DNA from 2 places in the Acidiphilium sp. JA12-A1 genome. Region 2 is predicted to be linked to the other one. Evidence: riboswitches for the same ligand, from Rfam matches in the RefSeq annotation. Region 2 holds a riboswitch; the other holds the start of a gene.

Region 1 (15,273 bases), on a different contig from region 2:
TCACACGCGGCTCTGCGCGCGGGTCTTCACCCATCTGCTGCGCGATGGCGGGTTGCCGCAGGACTGGGTAGCCGGGCAGATCGGCGGGCTCGGCCGTACCGACGGCGATATCGATACGCTGATGCAGCGGCTGACCGAGGTGCGGATCTGGGCCTATATCGCCGCCCGTGCCGACTGGGTGCGCGATGCCGCGCACTGGCAGGGCCGCGCGCGCGAGGCGGAGGACCTGCTCTCGGACGCGCTCCACGAGAAGCTGATGGCCCGCTTCGTCGATCGCCGGGCGGCGCGGCTGACCCGGCGGCTGGAACAGGCCGAGACCGCCGAGCTGCTTTCCGCCGTGACGCGGGCGGGCGATGTGGTGGTCGAGGGGCATCCGGTCGGGCGGATCGACGGATTCCGCTTCGAGCCGGACGCCTCGGTGGGCGGGGCAGACAAGCGGATCGTGCTGCGGGCGGCGCGGCGCGCCCTGGCCGGCGAGATGCCGCGCCGCGTCGCCCGGCTGGAGGCGGCGGCGGATGGCGATTTCGCGCTGGGGCCGGCGGGCGTGATCGCCTGGCAGGGAACGCCCGTCGCCCGGCTGCGGCGCGGTGCCACGCTGCTGGCGCCGGCGGTCGAGGTGATTGACAGCGAGTTTCTCGACGGATCGCAGCGCGAGGCCGTGCGCGCGCGGCTGGCCCGCTTCGTCGATGGCGTGATCGCCGAGGGGCTGGCGCCGCTCTTCGTCGCGGCGAAGGCCGCCGAGGCGGACCCGGCGCTGCGCGGCGTGCTGCACCGGCTGACCGAGCAGGCCGGCGTGCTGGTGCCGGGCGGGGCCGAGGGCGAGCTGCGGGCGAAGCTGCGCCGGATCGGCGTGCGGGATGGCGCCTTCGCGCTCTACATGCCGGCACTGCTGAAGCCGCGGGCGGCGGCGCTGCGTGCCATGCTGTGGTCCGCCTGGCACCGCCGGACGCTGCCGGACCTGCCGGCGCCGGGTCTTGTCTCGCTTCCGGCGCCGGACTGGCCGGCGGGGCTCGCGGCCTATCTCGGCTGGGTAGCGGCCGGTCCGCGGGCGATCCGGCTCGATATCGCCGAGCGGCTGGCCGGCGAACTGCGCCATGCGGCGCGCCGCCGGCCGGCGCCGGCGCCGCAGATGCTTGCCCCGCGGCTGGGCGTGGGCCACGAGGATCTGCCGGCGGTGCTGCGCGGCCTCGGCCTGCGGCTCATTCCCGGCGAGGCGATGGAGCCGGGCATGTTCGGCCCGCCGCGCCCGCCGATGGTCGAACTGCGGCGCCCGAGGCGCGGGCCGGCGCCGCCACCGCGCAAGGCCGCACGCCCGGCTCCGCCGCCCAATCCCGATCATCCGTTCGCGGCGCTGGCCGCGCTGCGGCGTGCCGCCTCCTGAGCCTTTGGGCGGCGAGGATGCCGCCTGGCAGCGGCTTGACAAGTTCCTGTTCCATGCGCGCTTCGTCAAAACCCGCGGCGTTGCGGCGCGACTGGTCGCGGCCGGCGGGGTGCGGATCAACCGCCAGATCACCGAAAAGCCACACGCGCGGCTGCGCCCCGGTGATGTGCTGACCCTCGCCCTGCCGCAGGGCGTTCAGGTCGTGCGCGTGGTCGCGCTCGGCGCGCGGCGCGGCCCGGCCGCCGAGGCGCGCCGGCTCTACGAGGTTGTTGCAGAGGACTGATGCGGGCTGGCGCCTTGCGCTGGCCGGCCGTTGGGGGCATATCGCCGGTCGATCCATCCCATGCTCAGGAGTGCCCGATGACCTATGTGGTCACCGAAAACTGCATCAAGTGCAAGTACATGGACTGCGTCGAGGTCTGTCCGGTCGACTGCTTCTACGCAGGCGAGAACATGCTGGTGATCCATCCGGACGAATGCATCGACTGCGGCGTGTGCGAACCGGAATGCCCGGCCGAGGCGATCGTGCCGGATTCGGACGGCAAGGCATCCGCCTGGATCGAGAAGAACCGCGAATTTGCCACCCTCTGGCCGAACATGACCCGCAAGGGCACGCCGCCGGCGGATGCCGATGAGTGGAAGGATCGCGACGGCAAGGCCGAACTGTTCTCGCCTGAACCGCACAAGGACTGAAGCCGTCCGCGCCGCCGGCGTTCACGCCGGGGCGGATTTGTGGTATGAATGTTGATCCGGCATCCCCGCCGGCGCTTGAGTGGCGCAACGCGCCCCCGATCGCTTCGCTATCGAGGTTCAGCATGAAACGACCCGCTTCAACCGATCCGGCCGGAGCCGGTGCGGACGTCAGAAGCAGTGCCAAGGCGACGACCCGCGCGAAGACGGCCATGAAGGCCGCCGCCGCGTCCGGCTCGCCGTCCGACAGCCCGGCGCCGCGCCGCGCCGCCAGAACCGCCGCCGAACCCCAGGCGGCCAAGACCGAGAAGGACTCACAGCCCGATATGGCCAGCCCGAATACCGCCCAGACCGCCCCCCAGCCCGCCGAAGCCGAACGCGACACCCTGCCGCCGCCAGGGCCGCGCCCCGTGCTGCCGCAGCGCGCGATCGCCAAGGCCGAGACCTTCAAGCCCGGCGATCACGTCGTCTACCCGACCCATGGCGTGGGCAAGGTGGAGCGCATCGCCGCCGAGGAGATTGCCGGACAGAAGCTGGAACTGATCCACATCACCTTCGATGAGAACCGCATGACGCTGCGTGTGCCGGTAAACAAGGCGCGCACGGCGGGTCTGCGCAAGCTCTCCAGCCGCAAGCAGTTCGACGAGGTGCTCGCCACCCTCAAGGGCCGCGCCCGGGTGAAGCGCACCATGTGGTCGCGCCGGGCGCAGGAATACGAGGCGAAGATCAATTCCGGCGACCCGATGGCGATTGCCGAGGTGGTGCGCGACCTGCACCGCAATGCCGGCCAGCCGGACCAGAGCTTCTCCGAACGGCAGATCTTCGAGCAGGCGCTCGACCGGCTTGCCGCCGAATACGGCGCGCTCGAGGGGCTCGACAAGCAGGGCGCCATCGACAAGCTGCTCGACTTCCTGAAGACCGAGTGAGCCGAGCCGGCCGGTCCCGACACCGGCCGGAGCGCAATTAGGACTGATTTTCAGAAAAATCCCGACACGGCGCCGGCCGGAGTTTTGCTCCGGCCGGCGCTTTGTTTAAGGGCGCTCGCGCGAACGCACGCCTCTTCAAAATTTTGCCTGCTGCCCTATATATAGCCTTGGCTACATTTTCATGGGTGGGCTTCGATTGCGGTGAGCGACCTTGTTTCCCGGCCTGGGCTGAGCGAACGAACGGCACGCGCCGTCGCGGACCGGCTGGCCGGGCGCGCCGGATGGCGTAACCCGCTGATCTTTGCCGGGCCCGCGGTCGTCGCCTCGATCGCGTATATGGATCCCGGCAATTTCGCGACGAACATCCAGGCGGGCGCGCGCTATGGCTATGACCTGCTCTGGGTCGTGCTGCTCGCCAGCCTGATCGCGATGCTGTTCCAGGGCCTGTCCGCCCGGCTCGGGATCGTCACCGGGCGGAATCTCGCCGAACTCTGCCGCGACACGCTGCCGCCGGCGCTGACCATCCCGATGTGGATCATCAGCGAGATCGCCGCCATGGCGACCGATCTTGCCGAATTTCTTGGCGGTGCCATCGGCATAGCGCTGCTCGCGCATTTGCCGCTGATGGCGGGCATGGCGATTACAGGGATCGTGACCTACGGTATTTTGCTCCTCGACCGGCGCGGCTTTCGGCCGATGGAACTGGTGATCGGCGCGCTCGTGGGCGTCATCGCGCTCTGCTATCTCGCCGAGTTGCTGATCGTGCCGGTTCACTGGCGGCAGGCAGCGCTGCATACGGTGCTGCCCTCCCTGCCGGATGCCGAGGCGCTGACGATCGCGGTCGGCATCGTCGGCGCCACGGTAATGCCGCACGCGCTGTTCCTGCATTCCGGCCTCTCCGGCGCGCGGGTGGCGCCGCAGGATGCGGCGCAGCGCCGGCGGCTGGTGCGTTATTCCAATATCGAGGTGCTCGCGGCGCTCGGGGTCGCCGGGCTGGTGAACATGGCGATGGTGGCGATGGCCGCCGGCGCCTTCCATCCGGCGCATCAGGGGATCGCCGAGATCGGCGAGGCCTATCGCACGCTCTCGCCGCTGCTCGGCGCCGGTGCCGCCGTGATCTTCCTGATCTCGCTGCTGGCCTCCGGCGTGTCGTCCTCCGTAGTGGGCACGCTGGCGGGGCAGATGGTGATGCAGGGATTTGTCGGGTTTTCGATCCCGATCTGGCTTCGCCGGGCGCTGACCATGATCCCCGGCTTCGTGGTGATCGGCCTCGGCGTGAACCCGACACGAGCGCTGGTGCTCAGCCAGGTGGTGCTGAGCCTGGCGCTGCCGGTGCCGATGCTGGCATTGCTGTGGTTTTCCACACGGCGGGCGCTGATGGGCGCGCTCGCGGTGCGCGGGATCACCGCCATCGCCGCGATCGGTGGCGCCATCGTGATCCTCGGACTCAACGTCATTCTGCTCCTGCAGATCTTCGGCGTGAACGTGCCGCTGCCGGGCTAGTTTTCCTCCACCTGCAGTTCGCCGAGATAGGCCTCCCGGATCGCCGGGTTGGCGGCGAGGTCTGCGGCGGGGCCTGAGAGCACGACCCGCCCGGTCTGCAGCACGTAGCCGCGGCTGGCGATTTGCAGCGCCATGTGGGCGTTCTGCTCGACCATGAAGATGGCCACACCCTGGCGGTTGATGGTCTGGATGATGCCGAACACGATCTCGACGAAGCGCGGCGAGAGGCCCATCGAGGGTTCGTCCATGCAGATCAGCGCCGGGCGGGCCATCAATGCGCGGCCGATCGCGACCATCTGTTGCTCGCCGCCCGACAGCGTGCCGGCGAGCTGGTGGCGGCGTTCCTTCACGCGGGGGAACAGCTCATAGACACGTTCGAGATCCTCGTCGAATTTCGGGCCGCGCTTGCGCGTATAGGCGCCCATTTCGAGATTCTCGTAGACCGTCATGCGCGGGAACAGTCGCCGCGCCTCCAGCACCGGGGCGATGCCGCGCCTGACCCGCTCCGAGGTGCTGAGCCGGTTGATCGGCGCGCCGCGGAAGCGCACCTCGCCTTGGGAAGGGGTGACCGTGCCCATGATCGTCTTCATCGTGGTCGACTTGCCGCTGGCATTGCCGCCGAGCAGCACCACGATGTCGTCCGGCGCGACCGAATAGTCGACGCCCTTGAGCACGTGCAGGTCGCCGTAATGGGTGTGCACACCGGCGAATTCGAGCAGGGTTTCCTCAGGCATCGACCACGCCCCGGCCGATATAGGCCTCGATCACCGCCTCGTTCCGCCGCACCTCGTCGGCCCGTCCCTCGGCGAGTTTCTCGCCATGGTCGAGGACGATCACGTTGTCGGCGAGGCGGGTGACGACATCGAGCTTGTGCTCCACCAGCAGGACAGTGAGGCCGAAATCGCGGAAGGCGGCGATCTGTTCGGCGAGTTCGAGGCTTTCCGCCGGGTTCATGCCCGCCGTCGGCTCGTCGAGCATCAGCAGGCGCGGGCGGGAGGCGAGCGCGCGGGCGATCTCGACACGGCGGCGATTGGCGTAGGAGAGTTGCGCCACGCCTTGGTCGATCCGCGGCACCAGGCGGTTGCCGAACATCGCCAGCAGTTCGAGCACGAATTCGCGCGCTTCGCGTTCCTCGGCGCGCACGCGGGGCAGGCCGAGCACCGCCCCGGCCGCGCCGGAGGAGAGATGCGTGTGCTGGCCGATCAGCACGTTTTCCATCACCGTGAGGTTGGGGAACAGGCGGATGTTCTGGAAGGTGCGGGCGACGCCGGCGCGCAGCACCTGGTCTGGCCGCAGGCCAAGCAGGTCGCGCCCGGCGAAGCGCACTACGCCGGCGGAGGGTTTCACGAGGCCGGTGATGCTGTTGAACAGGGTGGATTTGCCCGAGCCGTTGGGCCCGATCACGGCGACGATGCTGCCGGGCGGGACATCGAGCGAGACCGATTTCAGCGCGGTCAGCCCGCCGAATTTCACGGTGAGGTCGCGGATTTCGAGCGCGGCGGGCCGTGCGTCGGCGGTGGCTTCGGCGAGCCCGGCGCGCAGCCTGGCCACGGCCGGGGCGGCGCCGCGGGAGACGGCGGCGTCCTGCTGCTCATAGCTCAGCCGCACCTCGTTCCGGCCGACCGGAACGAGGCCGTCGCGCCGGTAGAGCATCATGGTCACCAGAATGATGCCGAAGATCAGTTCCGAGGCCGAGGTGAGCTCGAGATTTTGCAGGAAAGGCGAATGGATCGCGTTGCCGAGCCCCTGCACCCAGCCGGACAGGGCGGGCAGGAACCAGGCCTGCAGCAGTTCGAGCAGCACCGCGCCGAGAATGGCGCCCCAGACGCTCGCGAGGCCGCCAAGCACGATCATCACCAGCACCATGATCGAGACCGGCAGGTCGAACATGTCCGGCGTCGCGGTCTGCAGCTTGGCGATGTAGAACGTGCCGGTCATGCCGGCGAACCCGGCGCCCATGGCGAAGGCGAGCAGCTTCAGCCGCGTGGTGTGCACGCCCATTGCGCTGGCGGCGATCTCGTCCTCGCGCACCGCCATCCAGGCCCGGCCGATCCGCGAGGGTTTCAGCCGCAGCGAGATGAAGAGCAGCAGCAGCACGAGGCCAAGGCCGACGTAATAATAAGGTGTCGCGTTAATGCCGAAGCGGTAGCCGAACAGCACCGGCGGGCCGACGCCGTTCAGCCCCTCGGCGCCGTTGGTGAGCGAGGACCAGTTGCGCGCGACGATCGGCACGATCTCGCCGAAGCCGAGGGTGACGATGGCGAGATAGTCGCCCTTCAGCCGCAGGGTCGGCGCGCCGAACGCCATGCCGAAACAGGCGGCGATGACGGCGGAGGCCGGCAGCATCAGCCAGAAGGGGAAGGTGAAATGCACCGTCGCCGCCGCACCCGCGCCGAGTTTCGCGACGAAGCCGATCGCCGCGAGCGGCGCCCAGGCCGCGCTCCAGTGCGGGTGGAGCTGGAACGAGTTCAGGATGCCATAGGCATAGGCGCCAATGGCGAAGAAGGCGGCGTAGCCGAGATCGAGCAGGCCGGTGAAACCGACCACGATGTTCAGCCCGAGCGCCAGTGCGGCATAGGCGCAGCTATTGGCCGCGACGTCGATATTCGCCTGGCCGATGCCAAGGAAGGGCAGCAGCAGAAGCACCATCAGCAGGGCGGCGAACAGCGCCTGGCGCTGGCGGGGCGAGAGCAGGGCGAGGCGCTTCATCGCCGACTACGAGCGGTTGGGCGCCTGCGCGCCGAGCAGGCCGGCCGGGCGGAAGACCAGCGTGAGGATCAGGATCGAGAAGATGATCACATCGGCCCATTTCGCGGCGATGTACTGGCTGCCGATCGTCTCGATCAGGCCGATGAGGAGGCCGCCGACCATCGCCCCCGGCACGTTGCCGATGCCGCCGAGCACGGCGGCGGTAAAGGCGCGCAGACCTGCGGTGTAGCCGATGCTGTACTGGGTGAAATTGTAGTACAGGCCAAAGATCATCCCGGCGGCGCCGGCCAGGGCGGAGCCGGCGAAGAAGGCGATCATCACCACCTGGTCGACCTCCACACCCATCATCCGCGCGGCCTCGGCGTCCTGGGCGACGGCGCGCATCGCCTTGCCGAGGCGCGAACGCCTGACGAACAGGTTCAGCCCCCACATCAGCACTGCCGCGACGATCCAGATGATCACCGCCTTGAGGCGGATCGTCACCCCGCCGAGATGGTAGTCGATGCTCGGCATCGGGTCGGGGTAGTTCAGCGCCTGGGCGTTGGTCAGCAGCAGCACGACGTTGAACAGGATGTAGGAGACGCCGATCGTGGTGATCATCGCCATCGGCCCGCGCACGTTGCGCATCGGCCGCAGCGTGTAGCGCTCGATCGCGACGCCGAGCACGCCGGAGGTCACCATCGTCACCGCGAGGGCGGCGAGCAGCGAGAGCACCAGCGGGGCGCCGTGCAGCACCACCGCCTGGCCCTGCAGGCCGAACCATTGCAGCACGATGAGGCCAACGAACGCTCCCACCATGAAGACGTTGAAATGCGCGAAATTGATCAGCTCGAGAATGCCGTAGACAAGGGTGAACCCGAGTGCCAGCAGCGCGTACATCGCCCCCAGGCTCAGCCCGTTGACGAGCTGCTGGAGAAAAACCGCCATTCCGGTCATGGGCGCCGCGTCAGTGCTGCGGCGCCACGCCGACGTATCGCATCTGCTTGTTCAGGTCCCCGAGCGGGGCGGACTTGTCCTGGTGGAACTGGAACACGGCAACGATGTGGCTGGTCATGTCGCCATACTTGTCGAAGCTGATCGGCCCCTGCAAGCCGTTGACATGCACGGTCGCGATCGCGTCGCGGACATTGGCGGCGGTGAGCGGCTTGCCTGCCTTTTGCACCGCCTTGATGCCGGTGATGGCGACGAGGGCGGCGTCATAGGCGGTGATGGCGTAATCGTCCGGCGCGACGCCGTAGGTTTTCGTATAGAGCTTGACCCAGTTCGCCAGCTTCGGGTCATCGACCACATGCGGCGAGGCGTTGGTGCCATACCAGCCCTCGGCGGCGGGGAAACCGGCGGCCGTCATCATTTCGGGGCTCAGGATGCCGTCGCCGCCGCCTTTGATCACGTGCGGAATGATCTGGTAGCTCTGCTTCACGAGCTTCACGCCGGCCTGCATCGTGCCGCCGTAATAGAGCGAGGCGGTCTTGGTCGCGGCAATCTTGGTGAGCACGGCGGAATAGTCGGCGGCCTTGGGGTCGAGCCGGTCGCGGCCGAGGACCTTGATGCCCTTCTTCTTCGCCTGGGCTTCGAAGGCGTTGGCGAGGCCGACGCCGTAGGCGCCGCTGTCATCGAGGATGTAGACGCTCTTCACCTTCAGGACCTCGGCGTAGAAATTCGCCATGTTCGGGCCCTGATAGGCATCGGTCGTCACGGTGCGGAAATAGATCGGCTTGCCGCCCGGATCGAACTCGCCGGCATAGGCCGGATTGGTGATGTCGGGCGCGGTGGACGAGGGGGTGATGGTCGCGAGATTGGCCATCGAGAGGATCGGCGCCATCGCCTTGCCGGAGCCGCTCATCTCGGGGCCGACATTGGCAAGCACCGTGCGCGTGCCGGCCAGTTTGCGCGCGTTGGTGGCGGCCTGGGCCGGGTCGTACTGGCCGGCAGTCGCGGTCGCGTTGTTCAGGATCATCGGCTCGAGGCGGATGTCGCCGAGTTCGCCGCTCTGGTTGGCGAGCTTGATGGCGAGCTGTGCGCCGTGAAGAATGAGGTGCGCGGCCTCGGCATCTGCGCCGGTCAGGGGCAGCGTAATCCCGATGTGATAGACCTTGTCCGCCGCCAGGGCGATGGGACTTGCCGAGGCGAGGATGAATGTTCCCGCCGCTCCACGCAGAGCTTTGCGCCTTGATAGTGCCATTGGTCCCGTCCTTCTTGCTTTTGTGAGATAGCTGCCATGCGCAAGGTAAACAGCTCGTGAGCGAAGGCAAGTGTTTTTTGGCTCCTCCACCGCGTCGCCGGCAACTGCCGCAAAAAAAAATGGCGGCCACGAGGCCGCCAAGTTTAGGGAGGAAACGTCCAAGAAAGCAGACAAACGACTGATCGTTTGCTGCGTCGCACTATATGGCGGAATCGCTTTCCCGTTCAAGAATTTTGTGCGCCGCAGCATATGTATTTCATGAATATGTCTTATGCGGTGAGCAAAGGTTCAGCCGCCGATGGTTCCCCGCAAGCCGAAAAGGAAGTTCTGCCCCGGAATCTGCAATCCATTCACGGGTTCGAATGCCGAGTTGGTAAGGTTGCGACCGATCGCGAAGAGGGTGAGCGCGCGGCTGATCCGGTAGTTCACCGCGAGATTGACGATCGTGCCGGGCTGGGCGAGGCCGACGCCGCTCGGATTGCCGGAGGTGATCGGATAGCCGGAATTGGCGTAGAGGAAATCCGAGAAGCGGCCGACATAGCGGATGGCGGGCTCGATCGACAGCGCCGGGATTGGGCGGATCGAGAGGGTGAGCGATCCGGCGTTTTCCGGCCGACGCAGGAGGGCGGTGCCGGTCGCAGCATCGCGGGCGATGGTGCGGGTATAGTCGATCTGGCCGGAGAGCCAGGGGGCCGGCGCGAAGCCGATGCCCGCCTCGATGCCGTGAATCCGGGCGCGGGCGACGTTTTCCTCCGTGCTGGTGCCGTCAGGCAGGGAGGTGTACTCGAACAGGTTCGAGATGTCCTGGTGGAAATAGCTCATCCGCAGCGTGATCGCTTCGGGCATGCCGAAGGCGGGCAGCACGGTCTCGAAGCCGAACCGATAGCCAACCGAGTGTTCGGGGTGGAGGTTCGGGTTGCCGTGATAGCCGTAGCTGTCGATGCCGTGCAGGTCGTAGAGCGAGGGGGCGAGAAAGCCGCTGCCCGCCGAGGCTTTCAGCCGCGTGTCGATTGCGGGTGCGGCGAGCACGAGGCCGCCGCGCTCCGTCACCACGGTGCCGTAGCCGCTGACCGAATCCGCACGGACAGCGCCCTGCACCGACAGGTGGCGCGCTATGGTGGCCTGCGCGCCGAAATGCCCCGCGGTGGTGGATTGCGAGGCAGCGAGGCTCTGGAGGTAGGGATAGCCGCCAAAGCTGGCGTTGTAGTTTTCGACCGCCGTATCGTGTGTGGTCTCGATGCCGGCGACGAGCGTCGGGTCGGTCATCGGGCCAAAATCCGGCAGGCGGATCACGTTGTTCCACTGGATCACAGTGCGATCGCCGCGATAGCCGCTGTCGCCGGCGAACTGGTTGGGGTCGGCGGGATCGAGCAAAGTCAGGTAGCGGCGGTCGTCCTGGATGTGGGCGATGTCGAGTTCGGTGATCAGCCGGTTGTCGAACAGGTGCGACTTCACGCCGAAGCGGAAAAAGACATTCGAATCGAAGCTGTTTTCATAGGGATCGTCGAAGATCGGATAGCCGAGATCGGGATATTGGCTCCCGGTCTGCCGCGCGCGGACGATCAGCGAGATCCGCGTGCCGGCGACCGGCGTGTAGCCGAGATTGATGGCGCCGAGCTTGTAGCGGAACGGATCGCGATGCGCGGCGTAGACGGCGAGGCGCCGCGCCGTCGCGTCGAACCCGGCTTGCTCGATGACTGAGCCGGTGATCGCGTAATCGAATTTGCCGCTCTGGCCGGAGAGTGTGACGCTGCCTTCACCCTGGCCGGGAAAGCCGCCGGCGAGGTCGTAATCGACATGCGGCGCGCCGTGCCCGCGCTTGCTGATCAGGTTGATGACGCCGCCGATCGCGCCCGAGCCGTAGAGGCTGGACATCGGGCCGCTGACCACCACGATCCGCGCAATATCGCCGATGCCGGAATTGCCGAAATTGAACGCGCCGTTGGCCACCGAGGGATCGTTTACCGGCACGCCGTCGCGCAGCACCAGCACGTCTTCGGAATTCGTGCCGTCGATGAAGACGGAGGTCTGCGCGCCCGGCCCACCCGATTGCACAACGTTCAGGCCGGGAACCGCCTCGAGCGCCTGGGCCAGGGTCGTCACGCCGCGCCGGCGAAGTTGCGCCGCCGTGATGACCGTGACCGATGCGGGGGTGTCGGCAATGGGTGTCCGCACATAGGAGGCGGTGACGGTCTCGATCGGCACGGTGCCGGCGGGAAGCCGTGCGCTCTGGGCGCGGGCGCCGACGAGCGCCCCGCACAAAGCGAGGGGGACGAAAAAGATGTGTCGCGCGAACTCGCGCATGGAAAAACTCCGGTCCGGCACCCGGCGAGGCGGGTGTTGCCATCAGGGCGACCGAAGGCTTCGGGACTTCACCCTTCGCACCCGGTTCACCCCGCCCGGACGCGCGCGCATGGTCTCGGGACCGGCCGGTCTCCTGGCTCGCGGGTCATGGGCGCGTTCGGCCTTCTCGCGGACGGTCTGCGCCGCCTCGCAATGGCCGGGATGAACGCGCCTCGCCGCTCACAGTTGCGGGGGCAGCCGCAGCCGGGGCACGATCTCGCCCTTCTGCGTTCCCGTTTCAGCCCTTGCGGGCCACCGATTCCTATCCAGATCATTATGCCGCCGGATCGGGCGGCGCAAGCGCGCCGGCTTAGCCGAGGCCGAGCAGGCCGGGCAGGGCCGAGAGATCGCTGATCGCCGCATCGGGCGCGCCAGGCAGCCGCTCCGCCGGCTGCCGCGCCCGGTTGCACCAGGCGACGCGGAAGCCGAAGGCCGAGGCACCGTAGGCATCCCAGCCATTCGAGGAAACAAAGCAGACTTCCTTGCGCTGGACCCCGAGCCGCGCCGGCACCAACTGGTAGACGCGCGGATCGGTCTTAAACACGCCGACCGCCTCGACCGACAGCACATGGTCGAGCACGTCGCCGAGCCCGGCATGGGCGATGGCGGCGGCGAGCATCGCCGGGGTGCCGTTCGAGAGTATCGCCGTAGCAATCCCCTTCGCCTTCAGTGTGCCCAGCGTCGCCTTGACCTCCGGATAGGCCGAGACGATGCGGTAGAGAGCCAGCAGCGCGGCGCGCCGCTTGGGGTCGGCGAGGCCGGTCGCCTCCAGCGCGAAATCGAGCGCGTCGGCGGTGACGGTCTCGAAATCGGTGTAGAGGTTCTGCAGGCTGCGCAGCCAGGTGTATTGCAGCTGCTTGTCCCGCCAGAGTGTCACCAGCGCCGCGCGGCGGTCATCCGGCACATCCGGACAGCGGGTGACGGCGGAGCCGAAATCGAAGAGCGTGCCATAGGCGTCGAACACGCAGGCGCGGATACCCTCGATGGCGGACATCGGCTTCCTCCCGTTCAGGCGGCGACTGGCAGGAGCCGAGCCAGGCCGTCATAGGCGTCGAACATGCGCCCGCACCAGGCGTGCAGCGTGTCATCGGCGGCGAGGATCTTCACCGGGGACGAGGCGTGCGCCCAGAGGAAGGCGCTGAAGGCGACATGGTCGGCATAGTTCGGGGCGTCGCCGGCGAGAAATTTCTGGTCCGCCAGCGTGCTGCGCAACGGCCGCAATGTGGTACGGAGCGCGTTCACGTTGTCCTCGCGCGCCGCCCGCAGCGCCCCGACCGTCGTGCCGAACGCGGCCTCGCGCGTCGAGCGGTAATAGTCGCGGTCGCCCTCGTGCAGGATGTCGACGAGGTCGGGCAGGACCACCTTCGCAATGGCGGGATGAAGCACCTCGCTGGTCCACTGGTTGACGAAGCGGGCGAGGCCGCGGCCGGCAGCGCCGCCGAACAGGCTCGGCCGGTCGGGATAGGTATCCTCGAGATAAAGAGCGATGGTCCAGCTGTCATGCACGTGGCGGGTGCCATCGACCAGCACGGGCACCTTGCCCTGGCCGGAGAAGGCGATGGCGTCCTTTTCCATGAAGCGCCAGACCACGGTCTCGCAGGGCAGGCCCTTGTGCGCCAGCGCGAAGCGGGTGCGCCAGCAATTCGGGCTGAACCGGACGCGTTCGTCGGCGCCGGCGAGATCGTAGAGCTTCAGGGGTTCACGCATCAGGGCCTCCTTGCCCGCGGGCCGAACGAGTGCGCCCGCGTGTCGCGGATACGGTCGGCGTGTTGTTGATCGTCTGCGCCAGATCGCAGGCGCGCCGCGCGGCAATTGCCGTGAACCGGCGCTTCAGGTTGGGAAAATCGTCGAGGGGGTGCCGATGCCGCGCTCGCGGCTCGATCCGGAAATCGAGCCCGGCCTCTTCGAGCAGGATCGCGGTCTGGCGGCCGTTCGGCGTGGTCCGGCAGTGAAGACCGCTCATGGAGTCCCGGATCCGCCGGGATGAAGGCGGCTCATCGCGTCGGCGACCAGCCGGTCGAGCCGGCCGGGGTCTGGATCGAGGCGCGCCAGGGTGCGCAAGGCGAGAACGGTCGCGAGGAGGAGTTCCGCCTGCGCCGGAGGTTCGATCCCGGCGGGCAGGCGCCCCTGGTCCCGTGCGTGTTCAAGCCGATCGCGAAAGAATGCTTCCAGCTGGCTCAGCCGGGCATGGACCTGAGCGCGGGCCTCAGCCGAAATCGGTCCGCCATCCATCGCGCTGTTGACCAGCAGGCACCCCATCCGATGCGGGTCCTGCGCCGAAACATGGCTCAGATGCGCGAGAAGCCCGGCGATCGCCGCGATCGGATCGTCTTCGGCGGCAAACCGTTCAAGAAGCGGCACCATCATGTCATCGGCATAACGGTCGATAGCGGCGCGGAACAGGCCGTTCTTGTCGCCATACCGATGATAAAGCGCAGCGGCACTGAGCCCCGTGGCCTCTGTCAGGTCGCGCAACGAAGCCCCGGCATAGCCCTTGCCGAGAAAGATCGGGATGGCCCGATCGAGCAGGTCTTCGTTTGTCAGACTGCGTGGGCGCGGCATCGGGCAGCTGTACTGGTTTGAATCATCGTCCACCATGATATAATGTAACGTTTGCTACAAAACAACGTGTCTCGGGACCGCACTAGAAGCCAGCCAACATGATGACTCAACCGCATCTCGTCTACTTTGCAGACCCTATGTGCTCCTGGTGCTGGGGTTTCGCGCCGGTGATCAACGCCATCCGCGGGAGGTATGGCGAACGCCTGCCGGTTCGTCTGATCGTTGGCGGGCTGCGGCCCGGCACGACCGAGCCGATGGACGAGGCCGCCAAGGCCCGCACCCGCGGGCATTGGGAGCATGTGCGGAACGCGTCTGGTCAGCCTTTCGATTTCTCGTTTTTCGACCGCGCCCGCTTCGTCTACGACACCGAGCCGGCTTGCCGTGCGCTGGTGGTGGCCCGTCGCCGCTCGATGGCGGATGCATTCGACCTTCTCGCCGCCATCCAGCGTGCTTTCTACACCGGGAACGAGGACGTCACGAATCCGGTTGTGCTTGCCGGAATCGCAGCACGGCTCGGCTTCAACGCGAACCAGTTCCGCGATACGCTCTGTTCCGACGAACTCGGTGCCGAAACCTGGCAGGATTTTGCGATTACCCAGCAGGCCGGCATCACCGGGTTTCCCACCCTCATCGCGAGTTCCGGCACCGAACACGAGTATGCCCTCGTGACCGAAGGCTTTCAGCCCGCGGCTCGGCTGGTTCCAGCACTTGGCCGCTGGCTGGGGGATACGTCGCTCTCTGGCGCCGCCGCCCTGGCGGGCTGATCGGGGCGGCCCGCCTGCCGCCGGCGAAGGGCCGCGCGACAGCGTTCTGCCGGTGTGGGTTGCCGTCCGGCGCGGGCAGGATATAGACGGAACATGACCTCACGCATCTATCGTCCCGCGACCAACCTGGTTCATGCTGGCCAGGTCAGGTCCAACTTCGCCGAGAACGCCGAAGCGCTCTACCTCACCTCCGGCTTCGTCTACGATAATGCC
Region 2 (15,273 bases):
ACCGTGCAGAACTGTTCGAACTGGCCGAGAATCCGATCGAGATGCCCGATCGTCCCCGCCTCGGCGGCAAACCCGATCGCGACCTGGATCGCCTGCACCCGCAGCCGCCGGTTCTCGTCCCGGTCCACGGTGGCCCGCGCGGTGGTGGTGATCGCGCCGGGCGCCTCGCGGAACTTGGTCATCGCGAAATGAAAGCTGGAGGACATGCACGAGCCCACCGCCGCGAGCAGCAGCTGCACCGGCTCCGGCCCCGCCCCGCCGCCAAGCGGCGGCGGCTCGTCGGACACCAGCTTCGGCAGCCCGCCGCCGAATTCGGTCTCGAAGCGGAAATTCTCGATCTGACGCAGGACGATCTCGTGCGTGTCGGCCATCGGAGCCCCTCCTTCTGCTGCCCTGCAACATGCACGCAACCGGCGGCAACCGCCAGATGGCCGAAGGCAGGCCGCTCAGAGCCCGAAATAGGCCTCGTGCACGGCGTCGCTCGCCTCAAGCTCGGCCCGCGTGCCGGAAAGCCGCACCCGCCCGCCATCGATCAGGTAGCCCCGGTCGGCCAGCGGCAGGAAGGCGACGTTCTGTTCGGCGATCAGCAGCGTCATGCCGCCGGTGATCGCGGTCTTCAGCACGTCGACCACCTGCTTGACGAAGACCGGCGCGAGGCCGGACGAGGGTTCGTCCATCAGCAGCAGCTTCGGCTCGGAGATCAGCACCTTGGCGATGCCGAGCATCTTGCGCTGCCCGCCGGACAGGCTGGAGGCGAGGTCGCGCCGCTTGCCGGCGAGGGCGGGAAACAGGTCGTAGAGCCGGGCGCTGCGCCGCCGCACCTCGGCGGCCGAGAGGAAATAGCCGCCGAGGCGGATGTTCTCCTCGATGGTCAGGCCGGGAAACACGCCGAGTTCGGACATGAAGGCGATGCCGCGGCGGATGCGCTGGTCCGGCGGCAGGGCGCCGACCGGCTCGCCATCGAAGGTGATCGTCCCGCCGGTGCAGGGCAGCAGGCCGATGATCGTGCGCAGCAGCGTGGTCTTGCCGGCGCTGTTGGCGCCGAGCAGGATCACCGTCTCGCCCGCGTTCACCGCGAGGTCGATGCCCCAGAGAACCTGCATCGGGCCATACCCGGACTCGACGCCCTTGAGTGCGAGAAGGGTCATGCCGTCAGCCTCCGATGAACGCGGCGACCACGTCCGGGTCCCGCGACGCCGCCTTGAGCGAACCCTCGAACAGCATCCGCCCCGCGCCCAGCACGATCACCCGGTCGGTGATGCGGTTGAGGAAATCGAGCAGATGCTCGACGACGATGAGCGCGATGCCCCGCGCGGCGAGCGATTTCAGCAGTTCGGCGATGCCCCCGAGCTCCGCCGGGTTGAGCCCCGCGCCGATCTCGTCGATCAGCAGCAGGCGCGGATTGGTCGCCAGCGCGCGGCCGAGATCGAGCATCTTCTGCTGGTTGACGGTCAGCGCCCCGGCGATCGCGTCGGCCTGGTCGGCGAGCCCGATACCGGCGAGGATCTCCTCGATATCGACCGTGCCGCGCCCGGCGAAGGTCGCGGCAACCTCGATGTTCTCGCGCACCCGCATCGCGCGGAAGCATTTCGGCACCTGGAAGCTGCGGTTGATGCCGAGCCGGGCGATGCGGTACAGCGGCAGGCGCTGGATTTCCCGCCCCTCGAACAGGATGCGCCCGGCATCGGCCTGGTGCACCCCGGAGATGACGTTGATCGTCGTCGTCTTGCCGGAACCGTTGGGGCCGACCAGGCCGAGAATCTCGCCTTCGGATATCGAGAAACTCTGCCGGTCGAGCACGGTGAGCCCGCCGAAGCGCTTGCTCACCCCGTCCAGCCGGAGCAGCGGTTCAGAGGACATCGACATTTCTCCGGATCAGCAGCGACATCAGGCCGTTGGGCAGGAACAGCACCAGCAGCACGATCAGCAGCCCGTAGAGCAGTTCGAAATATTGCGGCGCGGAGACGCCGATCACCGCGTAGAACGCATAGAGCAGGGCCGCGCCGAGCAGCGGGCCGATCACCGTGCCCACCCCGCCGAACAGGGCGAAGACGATGGCGAAGACCGAAATCTGCAGGGTGAACACCGCGTCGGGGTAGAACACCGACAGGTTCCACGCATAGGCGCCGCCGACCAGCCCGGCGATGCCGGCCGAGGCCAGCCAGACGATGAGGCGCTCGCGCACGATGTTGACACCCGCGAGCCCCGCGCTGATCGGGTCCTGGTGCATCGCCCGCAGGCCGAGCCCGAAGCGCGAGCGCCGGAAATACGCGGCAAGCCCGGTGGCGAGCAGCAGGATCGCCAGCATCGTCGCGTAGCTCGCCGTGGGCGCGTAGACCTGCTCGATCTTCACGCCATAGGGCCCGCCGGTCACATGCTTGAGCGCCTCGTTCGCCACCACGTAGTAGATGATCTGCGAGGCGGCGAGATTGGCGATCGAGAAATACGCGCCGGACAGGCGCAGCAGCGGCCCGAGGATGAGCCCGACCACGACCGCCGCCAACCCGCCGCCAAGCACGCAGACCAGCACCGGCAGGCCGGTGAACGTGACCAGCAGCGAGGTGGCATAGGCGCCGGTGCCGAAGAAGCCGACATAGCCGAACGGCAGATATCCGGTGAAGCCGTAGAGCAGGTTCAGCCCCTGGGCGAGCGCCATGAACGTCATCATGGTGAACAGCACGGACTGGTTGCCATAGACATGCGGCAGGACCAGGAAGGCGGCGGCGAGGATGGCCAGCACCGCGACGGGATAACGCATTGTACTGTTCCGCTTACGCACTGCGCACCGCCTTGCCGAGCAGGCCGGAGGGCCGGATCAGCACGATGATGAGGAGCAGCGCATAGGGCACGAGATTCGACCACGAGGCGTAATAGGTCTGCATCAGCATCGTTCCCACGCCGAAGACGAGGCCGCCGACCACGGTGCCGAGCGGATTGCCGAGCGAGCCGATGATGATGATGGCGAAGGATGTCGTGGTCAGCCCGTCGCCGATCGAGGGCGACACCGAGCCGACCATGTAGGGCACGAACACGCCGGCGATCCCGGCGAGCGAGAGGCCGATCATGAAGGCGATCGCCGACACCCTGTCGACATCGATGCCGGTCGCGCGCGCCTCGTCGCGGTCGGCCATGATGGCGCGCGTCGCGAAGCCGAGCCGCGTGCGCGTGAAATAGAGCCAGAGCCCGCCGATACAGATGACGCTGACCGCGGCGGCGACCCACCAGCTGTCCGGAAATTCCTGGCCGAACGCGCCGATATTCCCCGAGCCCAGCGCGTTACCGGGCAGCGAGCGCTGGTCCGCGCCGAAGATGAGGAGCATCACCGCCTCGATCATCTGGGCGATGCCGAAGAACAGGATGAAGGACAGCATCTCCGGGTCCTGGCTGCGCTGCAGGCGCGGCACCACGCCGTAATAGAGCGGATAGCCGATCAGGATCCCGCCGAGAATCGCCAGCGGAATGCCGAAGATCGGGTTGAGGTGAAGGTCATGCACCAGAAGCCACGCGCCGAACCCGCCCAGCATGATAAACTGGCCGTGGGCGAGATTGATCATCCGCATCACGCCGAAGACGAGATTGAGCCCGATGCCGACAAGGCTGAAGAAGATGCCGTAGAGAATGCCGCCGATCAGCGCGTATTCGAGAAGTGCCAACGGCGCGCCCTTTCTTGCAGGGAAGTTGGAAACCAGTGGTCCGGATCGACGAAAGATCCCGGCCCGTCACGGGCCGGGATCCTGCGGTTCCGGGGCGCCGGTCAGTGGTGCGGCGCGGGATAGACCGGCTTGCCGGTCGCCTTGTCCTGCGGATAGACCACGACGATCTTGTTGGTCTTGCCGGCGGGGACGAGCTGCGCCACCGGCAGCAGCTCGCCGAGCTGGGCGCCGTTCGCGTTGATCTTGAACTGGCCGAGCACCGTCGTCGTCTTGCCGGACATGTCCATCAGCGCCTGATGGAAGGCGAGCTGGGTGAATTTCGGCGCGGTGCCGAGCATGTCCTGCATGATCAGCCCGGTATTGTAGCCGGCCGCATCGAGGAAGTTCGGCGCGTTATGCGTCGCCGCGGTGAACTCCTTCACGAAGGTCGCGGTGTTCGGGCCATAGGTGGTCTTGGCGAAGGAGACGAGCGGCGGCGTCGGATAGGTGTAGGTATAGGCGAGGGTTTTCGCGCCGACATTCTTCGTCATCAGGGCGAGAAGCTGGCCGGGGAAGATGGTGAACGTCATCTTGAAGTGCAGGCCGCTGCCGGCCAGCGTGTGCAGGAAGGCGATGTCGTTCGGCGGATAGCCGAACTCGATCACCGCATCCGGCCGGTGCGCCGCGATCGTGTGCAGCAGCACGGTGTAGTTGGATTCGCTGGTGGGCACGCCGTGATAATACACCGGCGTGACGCCGCCCTTCTTCAGCGTCGCCTTCAGCGTTTCCGCCTGCGAGGCATCGAAATCGTTCGAATCGTAGATGACGGCGACGCGCTTGATCTTGTGGTCGAGCAGGAAATGGCCGAGCGGCAGCGGCCACACCGTGGAGGCGGGAATGCTGACATCGGCGAGATAGTCGGTCTTCTTGGTGAAGAAGTTCGCCCCCGAGCCGGTCGGGTCGATCAGCAGCATGTGGTGCTCGGCGGCCAGCGGAATCGCGACCGAGGTGAGCACCGAGCCGAAATCGGCGACCAGCAGGTTCACGTGGTCCTGGGTGATGAGCTGGTTGTACAGCGTCGTCGCGGTCGCGGTCGAGCTCTGGTCGTCATAGGCGACGATCTTGACCGGGATCTTCTTGTCGAACGCCTTGACGAAGACGCCGCCGGACTTGTTGACCGTCTTCGCCCAGTATTCGAGCCCGTGATACTGCCCCTCGGACGCCACCGCGAAAGACCCGCTGCTTGCATAGAGCGTGCCGATCTTCAGGACCGACGGCGCCGTCGCGGCGGACGCCTGGCCGATGCCCGCCAGCGCCAGGCCCGAGGCCAGGACTCCCGCCGCGCAAAAACCCCAGGCGCGTCTGAATTGTGCCCGCATGGTTGCTCCCCTTGATGCAATGAGCCAGTCACGGCCAATTGTTGAAATTTGACCGACCGATATGACCACAGAAGCCGGACGGTCAATACTCGCAACCAATAAACAAGCCGTGATTGCCGATTTTCGCCCCGGGGATGAAATACCGATCGAACTCGATCCATGACTGCAACGATTCTGCGCGGACGACGCGATTATTTGCCGGCGCGGCGGATGCCGCCACCCTTGCCGAATGTCCGTCCGGGCGGCATACGACATTCGTCACCGGTCCCGCGCGAGCGGGTGAAAAGGGAACATCGTGCGCTTCGGCCGGGCTTCATTGTCCCGGAAGCAAGTCGATGGCTGCCCCCGCAACTGTCAGCGGCGAGCCGGTGGTCCGTCCGCCCGCAAGGGCGAGCCACTGAACCGGGAGCGGTTCGGGAAGGCAGGGCCACCAGCGTCGAGCCGCGAGCCAGGAGACCTGCCGGTGTCGCACCAACCTTGCTGCCGGGCGGGGTGCACCGGAAGCCGGAGCCGACCCATGACTGCACGCATCAGCGGCAGCGCCTGCCGCGCGCGTCCTCTCGTTTCCCCCTCATCGCGCCGTTCGCGGTCCCACGCCCGCCGGGGAGGCCGCGCATGAGCATCGCGACCAGTCTCGGCTTTCCCCGCATCGGCCGCCGGCGGGAACTGAAATCGGCCCTCGAGGCGCACTGGGCGGGCGAGCTGTCCGAAGCCGGCCTGCAGGAGGCGGCGCGCCTGCTGCGCGCGGAGTCCCATTCGCTGCAGCAGGGGCTGGGCATCGGCCACATCCCCTCGAACGATTTCGCGCTTTACGACCATGTGCTGGATACCGCCTGCATGGTCGGCGCGATTCCGCCGGGCTATGGCTGGCGCGGCGGCGAGGTGACGCTGCCGACCTATTTCGCCCTCGCGCGCGGCACCGGCGGCGGCGATGCCGCGGCCGGCCTGCCCGCGCTCGAAATGACCAAGTGGTTCGACACCAACTATCACTATCTCGTCCCCCGGCTCGCGGCGGGGCAGCATTTCGCGGTCACCGCCAACCGTCCGCTCGCGCTGTTCCGCGAGGCGCTGGCCCGCCACCGCCGCACCCGGCCGGTGGTGCTCGGCCCCGTCTCGTTCCTGCTGCTCGCCAAGACCGATGACGGGTCCGATCCGCTCGACCTGCTCGACCGCCTGCTGCCCTGCTATGCGCAGGTGCTGGCGGAGCTGGCCGCCGAGGGCTGCGCCTGGGTGCAGATGGACGAGCCGGTTCTCGCCCTCGACCTCGCGCCGAAGGCGCGGGCGGCGCTGCGCCACGCCTATGAGACCCTCGCCCGCGGGGCGACGCCGCGCCTGCTGCTCGCCAGCTATTTCGCGCCGATCGCGGACAACCTGCCGACCGCGCTGGCCCTGCCGGTCGCCGGCCTGCATCTCGACCTGGTGCGCGGCCGAGACGATCTCGCGCCGGTCCTCGCCGCGATCGGCCCGGCGACATGGCTCTCGCTCGGGCTGGTCGACGGGCGGAATGTCTGGCGGGCGGACCTGCGCGCCGCCCTCGCCACCGCGCGCGAGGCAGCGCGCGCGCTCGGCGGCAGCGAGCGGCTGATGATCGCGCCGAGCTGCAGCCTGCTGCACGTGCCGGTCGACCTCGCGCAGGAGGACCGGCTCGATCCGGCGATCCGCCCGTGGCTCGCCTTCGCCACCCAGAAGCTCGCCGAGATCGCCACCATCGCCCGCGGCCTCGACGAGGGGGAGGGCGCGATCGCCGAGGCGCTGGAGGCCTCTGACGCCGCACTCCGCACCCGCCGCGACAGCGCGCGGGTCCACCGGACCGACGTCGCCGCCCGGCTGCTGGGCGCGACACCGGAGATGGAACGCCGCCCCGCCCCGCACGCCGCGCGGCGCGCGCGGCAGCGGCAGCGCCTGCCCCTGCCCGCGTTTCCGACCACGACGATCGGCTCGCTGCCGCAGACCTCGGGCGTGCGCCGGACCCGGGCGGCGCTCGCGCGCGGCGAGATCGGCGCCGCCGAATACGACGAAGCGATCGCGACCTGGACCGAGGACGCGATCCGCCTGCAGGAGCGGATCGGACTCGACGTGCTGGTGCACGGCGAGTTCGAGCGCAACGACATGGTCAAGTATTTCGGCGAGCAGCTCGACGGTTTCGCCTTCACCCGGCATGGCTGGGTGCAGTCCTATGGCAGCCGCTGCGTGGCGCCGCCGATCATCTGGGGCGATGTCGCGCGGCCCCGGCCGATGACGGTGCGCTGGGCGCGCCATGCCCAGTCGCTCACCGCCCGGCCCGTGAAGGGGATGCTGACCGGGCCGGTGACGATGCTGCAATGGTCCTTCGTGCGCGACGACCTGCCGCGCGAGACGGTCTGCCGGCAGATCGCGCTGGCGCTGCGCGACGAGGTGGCCGACCTCGAGGCCGCCGGCCTCGCCATCATCCAGGTGGACGAGCCGGCCTTCCGCGAGGGGCTGCCGCTGCGCACCGCCGACCGCGAGGCCTATCTGCGCTGGGCGGTGTCCTGCTTCCGCCTCGCCACCGCCGTGGTGCGCGACGACACGGCGATCCACACCCATATGTGCTACGCCGAATTCCAGGACATCATGCCGGCTATCGCCACGATGGATGCGGACGCGATCTCGATCGAGACCGCCCGCAGCCGGATGGAACTGCTGGAGGCCTTCGCCGGCCACGGCCCCTCCGCCTACCCGGCCGAGATCGGCCCCGGCGTGTGGGACATCCACAGCCCGCGAATCCCGCCCGAGGAGGAAATCCTCGCCCTGCTCCGCCTCGCCCGGCGGAAGCTGGCGGACGACCAGCTCTGGGTGAACCCGGATTGCGGGCTGAAGACCCGCAACTGGCGCGAGGTGATTCCGGCGCTGGAGAACCTGGTCGGCGCCGCGCGGCGGCTGCGGGCGGAGGCGATCCCGGCCTGATCCCGCCCGCCGGCCGGATGCGCGCCATCCGGCCGGCACCGCGCGGGGCGGCGTTTGCGGCGCGGCCGATCGCGGATACACCGGCATCGGCCGCAACCCGCCGCCGGAGCCCGTTCCGCATGCCGATCGCCGCATCCCCCGCCGCAGCCCAGCGCCGCGTCATCGTGCTGACGGGGATCCTGTTCGTCTCCTACCTGACCGTCGCGATGGCGCTGCCGACCGTGCCGATCGAGGTGCACGACCGGCTCGGGCTCGACAATGCGCTCGGCGGGCTCGCCGTCGGCCTGCCGTTCCTGACCACGCTGCTGACCCGCGCGCAGGCCGGCCGCCTCGCGGACGAGCGGGGCGGGCGGCGCTGCATGCTGCGCGGCCTCGGCGTCTACACCGTGGCGAGCGCGATCTGCATGGCCGCCGCCGTGCCGGCCACGCCGCATCTCCGCTTCGCCGTGCTGCTCGCCGGGCGGGCGCTGCTCGGCGTCGGGGAAAGCCAGGTCGCGGTCGGCATGATCGGCTGGGGCATCGGGCTGATGGGCCATGCCCGCTCGGGCAAGGTGATCGCGCTGGTCGGCGCGGGGATGTATGGCGCGCTCGCGGTCGGCGGGCCGCTCGGCCTCGCGCTGTTCCGCGCGCTCGGCTTTGCCGGGCTGATGGCAACCTGCACCCTCCTGTCGGTGCTGGGCGCCGCCATCGCGTTCCGCTTTCCCGACGCGCCGCCGACGCAGGGACAGCGGCAGCCGCTCTGGCGGGTGGTGCGGCGCATCGCGCTGCCGGGTGCCGCGGTCGGGTTGCAGGGGATCGGATTCGCCGCGCTCGGCGCCTTCATGTCGCTCGACTTCCTGAGCAAGGGCTGGCCGGGCGCCGGGCTTGGGCTGACCTGTTTCGGAATCGGCTTCGTGCTGATGCGCCTCGCCTTCGGCGACCTGCCGGACCGGGTCGGCGGCACCGCGGTGGCGGCGGGGTCGCTGCTGGTCGAAGCCACGGGACAATATCTGATCTGGCTTGCGCCCGAGGCATGGGTCGCGCTGCTCGGCGCCCTGCTGACCGGGCTCGGCTGCTCGATGGTGTTCCCCTCGATGGGCAAGGAAGCGATCCGCCGGGTGGAGCCGCATCTGCGCGGCACGGCGATCGGCGGATTCGCCGCGTTCCAGGACCTGGCCTATGGCGCGACGGGCCCGGTCGTCGGCCTGCTGGCCGACCGCACCGGCTATGCCAGCGTGTTCCTGATCGGCGGGATCGCGGCCACGCTCGGCTTCGGCGCGGCGCTGCTGGCCCATCGCGGCGCGCGCGGCGCGGCGGGCTGATCGCCCGCCCGCCCATCGGCCGGCGCGGCGTGGCCCTTGCGTCGATCCTTGCTAGATTCCAGAACCGGAGGCGACGCCGCGCCCTGCGGCGCCGGCAGGCGAGGAGACCGACGATGACCAAGACGCGCAAGACACCCGAGGAGTTGCGCAGCCACCGCTGGTTCGGCGCGTCCGACCTGCGCAGCTTCGGCCATCGCTCGCGGATCAAGCAGCTCGGCCACGCGCCCGAGGATTACGCCGGCAAGCCGGTCATCGCCATCGTCAACACCTGGAGCGGCCTCGCCCATTGCCACGGGCATTTTCCCGCCCGCGTCGAGGCGATCCGCCGCGGCGTGCTGCAGGCGGGCGGCTTTCCGGTCGAGATTCCGGTGATGGCGCTGCCGGAGAATTTCGTGAAGCCGACGACGATGCTCTATCGCAACCTGCTCGCGATGGAGGTCGAGGAAAGCCTGCGCTCGCTGCCGGTGGACGGCGCGGTGCTGATGGGCGGCTGCGACAAGACCACGCCGGCCACCATCATGGGCGCGATCAGCGCCGGGCTGCCGGCGATCTTCATGCCAGCCGGGCCGATGCTGCGCGGCGACTGGGGCGGGCGCATCCTCGGCTCCGGCTCGGATGTCTGGAAATACTGGGACGAGAAGCGCGCCGGCAACATTTCCGAGGCGCAATGGGAAGACATGGAATCCGGCATCGCCCGCTCGGATGGCGTGTGCATGACGATGGGCACGGCGATGACGATGACCTCGCTCGCCGAGGTGCTCGGCCTCACCCTGCCGGGGGCGACCTCGATCCCGGCGCCGGATTCGCGCCATGCCCGCATGGCGGCGGCGACCGGGCGGCGGATCGTCGAGATGGTCTGGGACGACATCACCCCCGCCGACCTGCTCAGCCAGGCGAGCTTCGAGAACGCGATCGTCGCCAGCGCGGCGCTGGCCGGCTCGACCAACGCGATCATCCACCTGATCGCGATGGCCCGCCGCGCCGGGATCGAGCTCGATCTCGACCGGTTCGACGCGCTCTCCGCCGGCGTGCCGGTGCTCGCCAACATCCGCCCCTCCGGCCAATACCTGATGGAGGATTTCTACTACGCCGGCGGCCTGCCGGCCTTCCTCACCCGCATCGCCGACCGGCTCGACCTCGCGACCCGCACGGTGAACGGCATGACGCTCGGCGATAACATCGCCGGAGCGACCGTGTGGAACGACGACGTGATCCGTCCGCTGGACAATCCGGTCTCCCGCGCCGAGGGGCTCGCGGTGCTGCGCGGCAATCTCGCTCCCGGCGGCTGCGTGATGAAACCCTCCGCCGCGGAGCCGCGCCTGCTCAAGCATGAAGGCCCAGCGCTGGTGTTCGACGATTACGACGCGATGGCGAAAGCCGTCGCCGATCCCGATCTCGACGTCACCGCCGATCATGTGCTGGTGCTGCGCAATGCCGGGCCGCAGGGCGGGCCGGGCATGCCGGAATGGGGGATGCTGCCGATCCCGGTGAAGCTGCTCCGCCAGGGCGTGCGCGACATGCTGCGGATTTCCGACGCGCGGATGAGCGGCACCAGCTACGGCGCCTGCGTGCTGCATGTCGCCCCGGAATCCTTCGTCGGCGGGCCGCTCGCGCTGATCCGCACCGGCGATGTCATCGCCATCGACGTCGCGGCACGGCGGATCGACGTGCGGTTGTCCGATGAGGAACTCGCCCGGCGCCGCGCGGCGTGGACGCCGCCGCCGCCGCGCTTTCCGCGCGGCTATGGCGCGATCTTCGCCGCCCATATCGGCCAGGCCGATACCGGCTGCGATTTCGACGTGCTGGCCCGGCCGGGGACGATCGCGGAGCCGGAAATTCACTGACATTCAGTTAGCGCGGCCGGGTTTCACGGTGCCGCATCTTGCGCCCGCCCTGTCGGGACCGAACATAAGGGGCAACCCTATTGACGTTCTTCGAAGGACATTCCGCATGACACGCATCCTCCGCCAGCCGGAAGGGCTGGATCGCGCGCTGGCCACCGGGCGCTTCGCGATCGGCCAGCCGGTGTCGCGTAGCGAAGACCCGGTGCTGCTGCGCGGCGAGGGGCGCTATACCGACGATCTCGACCGGCCAGGCCAGCTCTACGGCGTCGTGGTGCGCAGCGGGGTCGCGCATGGCATTCTGCGCGGCGTCGATACCGCAGCCGCCGCGGCGATGCCGGGCGTTGCCGCGATCATCACCGGCGCCGACATCGCGGCGTCGGGCTTCGGCCCGATGCCGGCGGCCGCGAGCCGCAACCGCGACGGGTCGGACACGCCAAGGCCCCGGCAATTCGCGCTGGCGACCGACCGCGTCAGGTATGTCGGCGACCCGATCGCCTTCGTCGTCGCCGAAACGCTCCAGCAGGCGCGCGACGCCGCCGAGGCGGTGCTGGCCGAGATCGACGCGCTGCCGGCGGTGACCGACGCGCGCGACGCCGCCACCCCCGGCGCGCCGCAACTGCACGAGGAGGCGCCGGGCAATCTCGTGCTCGACTATCATTTCGGCGATGCCGAGGCCGTCGCCGCCGCCTTCGCCCGGGCCGCGCATGTCACCCGGCTGAGCCTGCGCAGCAGCCGCGTGATCGTCAGCCCGATGGAGCCTCGTGCTGCGATCGGCGAGTTCGATCCGGCGGAGGGCTACGTGCTGCGGCTCGGCTGCCAGGGGGCGGTCAACATGCGGGGGCTGCTCTGCACCGTGCTCGGCGTGCCGAAGGAGCAGGTCCGGGTGCTGGCCGGCCATGTCGGCGGCTCGTTCGGCATGAAGGCCTCGTGCTATCCCGAATATGTCTGCGCCCTGCTCGCCGCCAGGCAACTCGGCCGGCCGGTGAAGTGGACCGATGATCGCTCCGGCAGCTTCCTCTCCGACAGCCACGGCCGCGACCACGAGATGCTGGCCGAACTGGCCCTCGACGCCGAGGGCAATTTCCTCGCGACCAGGCTGACCGGGTTTGCCAATCTCGGCGCCTATCTCTCCAACGTGGTGCTGCTGCCGGCCACCGTGAACGCGGTGAAGAACTTCGTCGGCGTCTACCGCACCCCGCTGATCGAGGTTTCCAGCCGCAGCGTCTTCACCAACACCACCCCGGTCGGCGCCTATCGCGGCGCGGGGCGGCCGGAAGGCAATTACTACATGGAGCGGCTGGTCGAGACCGCCGCGCGCGAGATGGGGCTCGATCCGCTGGCGCTGCGCCGGCGCAACCTGATCCGCCCGGAGGCGATCCCGCATCGCGCGCCCTCGGGCCTGACCTATGACAGCGGCGATTTCCCCGCGACGCTCGACCGCGCGCTGGCCGCGGCGGACTGGGACGGGTTCGCGGCACGGCGGGCGGAGAGCGAAGCGCGCGGGCGGATCCGCGGGCGCGGGATCGGGCACTATCTGGAAGTGACGGCGGATGCGAGCCCCGAGATGGGCGGCATCCGCTTCGATGCCGATGGCGGGGTGACGATCGTCACCGGCACACTCGATTACGGCCAGGGCCACGCGACCCCCTTCGCCCAGGTGCTGCACGGCAAGCTCGGGATTCCCTTCGAGCGCATCCGGCTGGTGCAGGGCGATTCCAGCCAGCTCCTCGCCGGCGGCGGCACCGGCGGCTCGCGCTCGATCATGCAGAGCGGCGCCGCCATCATCGAGGCCGGCGACCTCGTGATCGAAAAGGGCCGCCGCGCCGCCGCCCATCTGCTCGAAGCCGGCGAGGCCGACATCGAATTCGCCAACGGGCGCTTCAGTGTCGCCGGCACCGATCTCGGGATCGACATCATGGACCTCGCCGAACGGCTGCGCACCGCCGGCACCCTGCCCGAGGGTGTGCCCGCCACGCTCGATGTCGGCCATGTCACGCGCGGCGTGCCCTCGGCCTTCCCCAATGGCTGCCACATCGCCGAGGTCGAGCTCGATCCCGAAACCGGGGTGATCGAGGTCGTCGCCTATCACACGGTCAACGATTTCGGCGTGCTGGTGAACCCGCTGCTGGTCGCCGGCCAGGTGCATGGCGGCGTGGCGCAGGGGATCGGCCAGGCGCTGCACGAGCTCGTCGCCTATGACGAGGCCGGCCAGCTGCTGACCGGCTCGTTCATGGACTATGCGCTGCCGCGGGCGGACGCGGTGCCGGGGATCGGCTTCGCCAGCCACCCGGCGCCGGCGCGGACCAATCCGCTCGGCGTCAAGGGCTGCGGCGAGGCCGGCTGCGCCGGCAGCCTGCCGGCGGTGATGAACGCGGTGGCCGATGCGCTGTCCGGCTTCGGCATCGCGCATATCGACATGCCGGCCACCCCGCGCCGTGTGTGGGAGGCGATCCAGGCGGCGAAGATCCGGCCGGGTGGATGATGCTCCGGTTATCAATATGATGGAGCGCTACATCCGATCCGACAGGATCGGAAAGTGGTCTAGCGCCGGTAGGTTTTCGCCAGCCTGGCCGGGTCGCGCCCGGCCAGAAACAGCGCCAGGCGGATGAGGTTTCCCGCGGCCCGGCGGAACCAGCCGTCGCGCTGGTAGGTCCGGGCGCTGGTGCCGATCACGAGATCCATCGGGGCGAGGCGGCGGCCGAGGCGGCGGGCCAGCGCGACATCCTCCATCAGCTTCAGGTCGGGCACGCCACCCAGCGCCGCGAGCAGGCGCGCATGGATCAGCAGGGACTGGTCGCCATAGGGCAGGCGAAAGACGCGGCACCGCCATCCCGCGAGGCGCTCGACGATCCGCGCGCGAATATCGCCCGACGCGAAGCGCAGCCTTCCATAATAGGCCCGCGCGGGGTCGGCCCGGGCGAGCGTGTCGCGGAGAGATTCCGCCCAGCCCGGCGGCAGTTCGCTGTCGGCGTGCAGGAGCCAGATCCAGCCGTCGGCGATCCGTTCGGCCCCGCGGCGAAGCTGGCCGCCGCGGCCGGGCCGGCCCGTGACGACTTCGGCGCCATGACGCCGCGCGATGGACACGGTGTCATCCACGCTGCCGCCATCCGAGACGACGATGCGCGCGACGAACGCCGGCGCCCCGGCCAGGACGGCCAGCAGGGCGCCAATGCGATGCCCCTCGTCGAGGGTCGGGATCACGACCGTGACGTGGGCGTCGGCCTGTAAGCATGCGTCCCGGCCGATCGGACTCTTTCTCCTGCCTGCGCGATTCGGTTGCGACATGCCGCAGCATAGCGCGTCCGGCGGGACAGGCGAGCGGCCCCGACAAAAAGGGCCCCGGATGACTCCGGGGCCCAGTTGGGAACAGGGAATTCAACGTCTGGGAGAAACGTTCATCCGGTTGATACAGGAGACGCGTGTGCTCCCGATATGACCTAGATCAAACCGCATCATTTATTTGCATGAGACAACGAACCCGCCCGGCGGACGGCGTCAGCTCCTGCGCGTCAGGACGGTCTGGATCAGGACGGCCATCAGCAGGAAGAGGCCGGAGGCGAGGTTTTGGTAATACGAGCTGAGATTGCCGATCTGGTCGATCACGTTCTCGATGACGCCGAGCAGCAGCACGCCCGAGAGGGCGCCGGCCATGGTGCCGACGCCACCGGTCAGCAGCACCCCGCCGATGACGGCGGCGGCGATCGAGCGCAGTTCGTCGCCCTGCCCCGCCGTCGACAGGCCGGAGGAGAGATGCGCGCCCAGCAGCGCGCCGGCGAGGCCCGCCAGCGTGCCCGACAGCACGTAAGTCGCGACCTTGACGGTGGCGACCGGGACACCGAGCATCCGCGCCGCCTCCTCGTTGCCGCCGATCGCGAACACGGCGACGCCGAAGCGCGACCGGTTCAGCACCAGCGCCGCCAGCGCGAAGCCGGCGAGCAGGATCCAGATCAGGTTGCCGACCCCGAGCAACGTGCCGTTGGCGATCTGGCCGAACAGGCCGGGGTGGACGATGACCATGCTGCTCCTGGCCAGGACGAGGTCGAGGCCGCGCACGCCGAGCAGGGCGGCGAGCGTGACGATGAACGGCGCCATGCCGGCGCGGGCGATCAGCAGCCCGTCGATCAGCCCGACCGCCGCGCCCGCCAGGCAGGGCACCAGCAGGGCGGGCACCCAGCCATAGGGCACCGCATAG

The links. Region 2 has a riboswitch for cobalamin ahead of metE (5-methyltetrahydropteroyltriglutamate--homocysteine S-methyltransferase). Riboswitches for the same ligand answer to the same signal wherever they lie in the genome.
Region 1: it holds a riboswitch for cobalamin, as region 2 does, so the genes downstream of both, RT91_RS01350 (TonB-dependent siderophore receptor) here and metE (5-methyltetrahydropteroyltriglutamate--homocysteine S-methyltransferase) in region 2, are expected to answer to the same signal.

The regions. Positions count from the first base shown of each region.
Region 1 is NZ_JFHO01000004.1:138,106-153,378, forward strand. Features, by position in the region: gene RT91_RS01305 (helicase-related protein) at 1-1,381, shown strand, start outside; gene RT91_RS01310 (RNA-binding S4 domain-containing protein) at 1,368-1,664, shown strand; gene fdxA (ferredoxin FdxA) at 1,742-2,074, shown strand; gene RT91_RS20045 (CarD family transcriptional regulator) at 2,284-2,997, shown strand; gene RT91_RS01325 (Nramp family divalent metal transporter) at 3,199-4,500, shown strand; gene RT91_RS01330 (ABC transporter ATP-binding protein) at 4,497-5,234, opposite strand; gene RT91_RS01335 (ABC transporter permease subunit) at 5,227-7,209, opposite strand; gene RT91_RS01340 (branched-chain amino acid ABC transporter permease) at 7,216-8,145, opposite strand; gene RT91_RS01345 (branched-chain amino acid ABC transporter substrate-binding protein) at 8,156-9,391, opposite strand; gene RT91_RS01350 (TonB-dependent siderophore receptor) at 9,680-11,695, opposite strand; cobalamin riboswitch at 11,801-12,009, opposite strand; gene RT91_RS01355 (haloacid dehalogenase type II) at 12,045-12,728, opposite strand; gene RT91_RS01360 (glutathione S-transferase family protein) at 12,743-13,441, opposite strand; gene RT91_RS01365 (hypothetical protein) at 13,434-13,697, opposite strand; gene RT91_RS01370 (TetR/AcrR family transcriptional regulator) at 13,694-14,296, opposite strand; gene RT91_RS01375 (DsbA family protein) at 14,395-15,060, shown strand; gene metZ (O-succinylhomoserine sulfhydrylase) at 15,154-15,273, shown strand, end outside.
Region 2 is NZ_JFHO01000044.1:96,308-111,580, forward strand. Features, by position in the region: gene RT91_RS08685 (OsmC family protein) at 1-371, opposite strand, end outside; gene RT91_RS08690 (ABC transporter ATP-binding protein) at 447-1,148, opposite strand; gene RT91_RS08695 (ABC transporter ATP-binding protein) at 1,153-1,860, opposite strand; gene RT91_RS08700 (branched-chain amino acid ABC transporter permease) at 1,850-2,758, opposite strand; gene RT91_RS08705 (branched-chain amino acid ABC transporter permease) at 2,772-3,653, opposite strand; gene RT91_RS08710 (ABC transporter substrate-binding protein) at 3,755-5,011, opposite strand; cobalamin riboswitch at 5,257-5,491, shown strand; gene metE (5-methyltetrahydropteroyltriglutamate--homocysteine S-methyltransferase) at 5,627-7,936, shown strand; gene RT91_RS08720 (MFS transporter) at 8,056-9,237, shown strand; gene araD (L-arabinonate dehydratase) at 9,351-11,081, shown strand; gene RT91_RS08730 (xanthine dehydrogenase family protein molybdopterin-binding subunit) at 11,188-13,563, shown strand; gene RT91_RS08735 (glycosyltransferase) at 13,623-14,282, opposite strand; gene RT91_RS08740 (ABC transporter permease) at 14,577-15,273, opposite strand, start outside.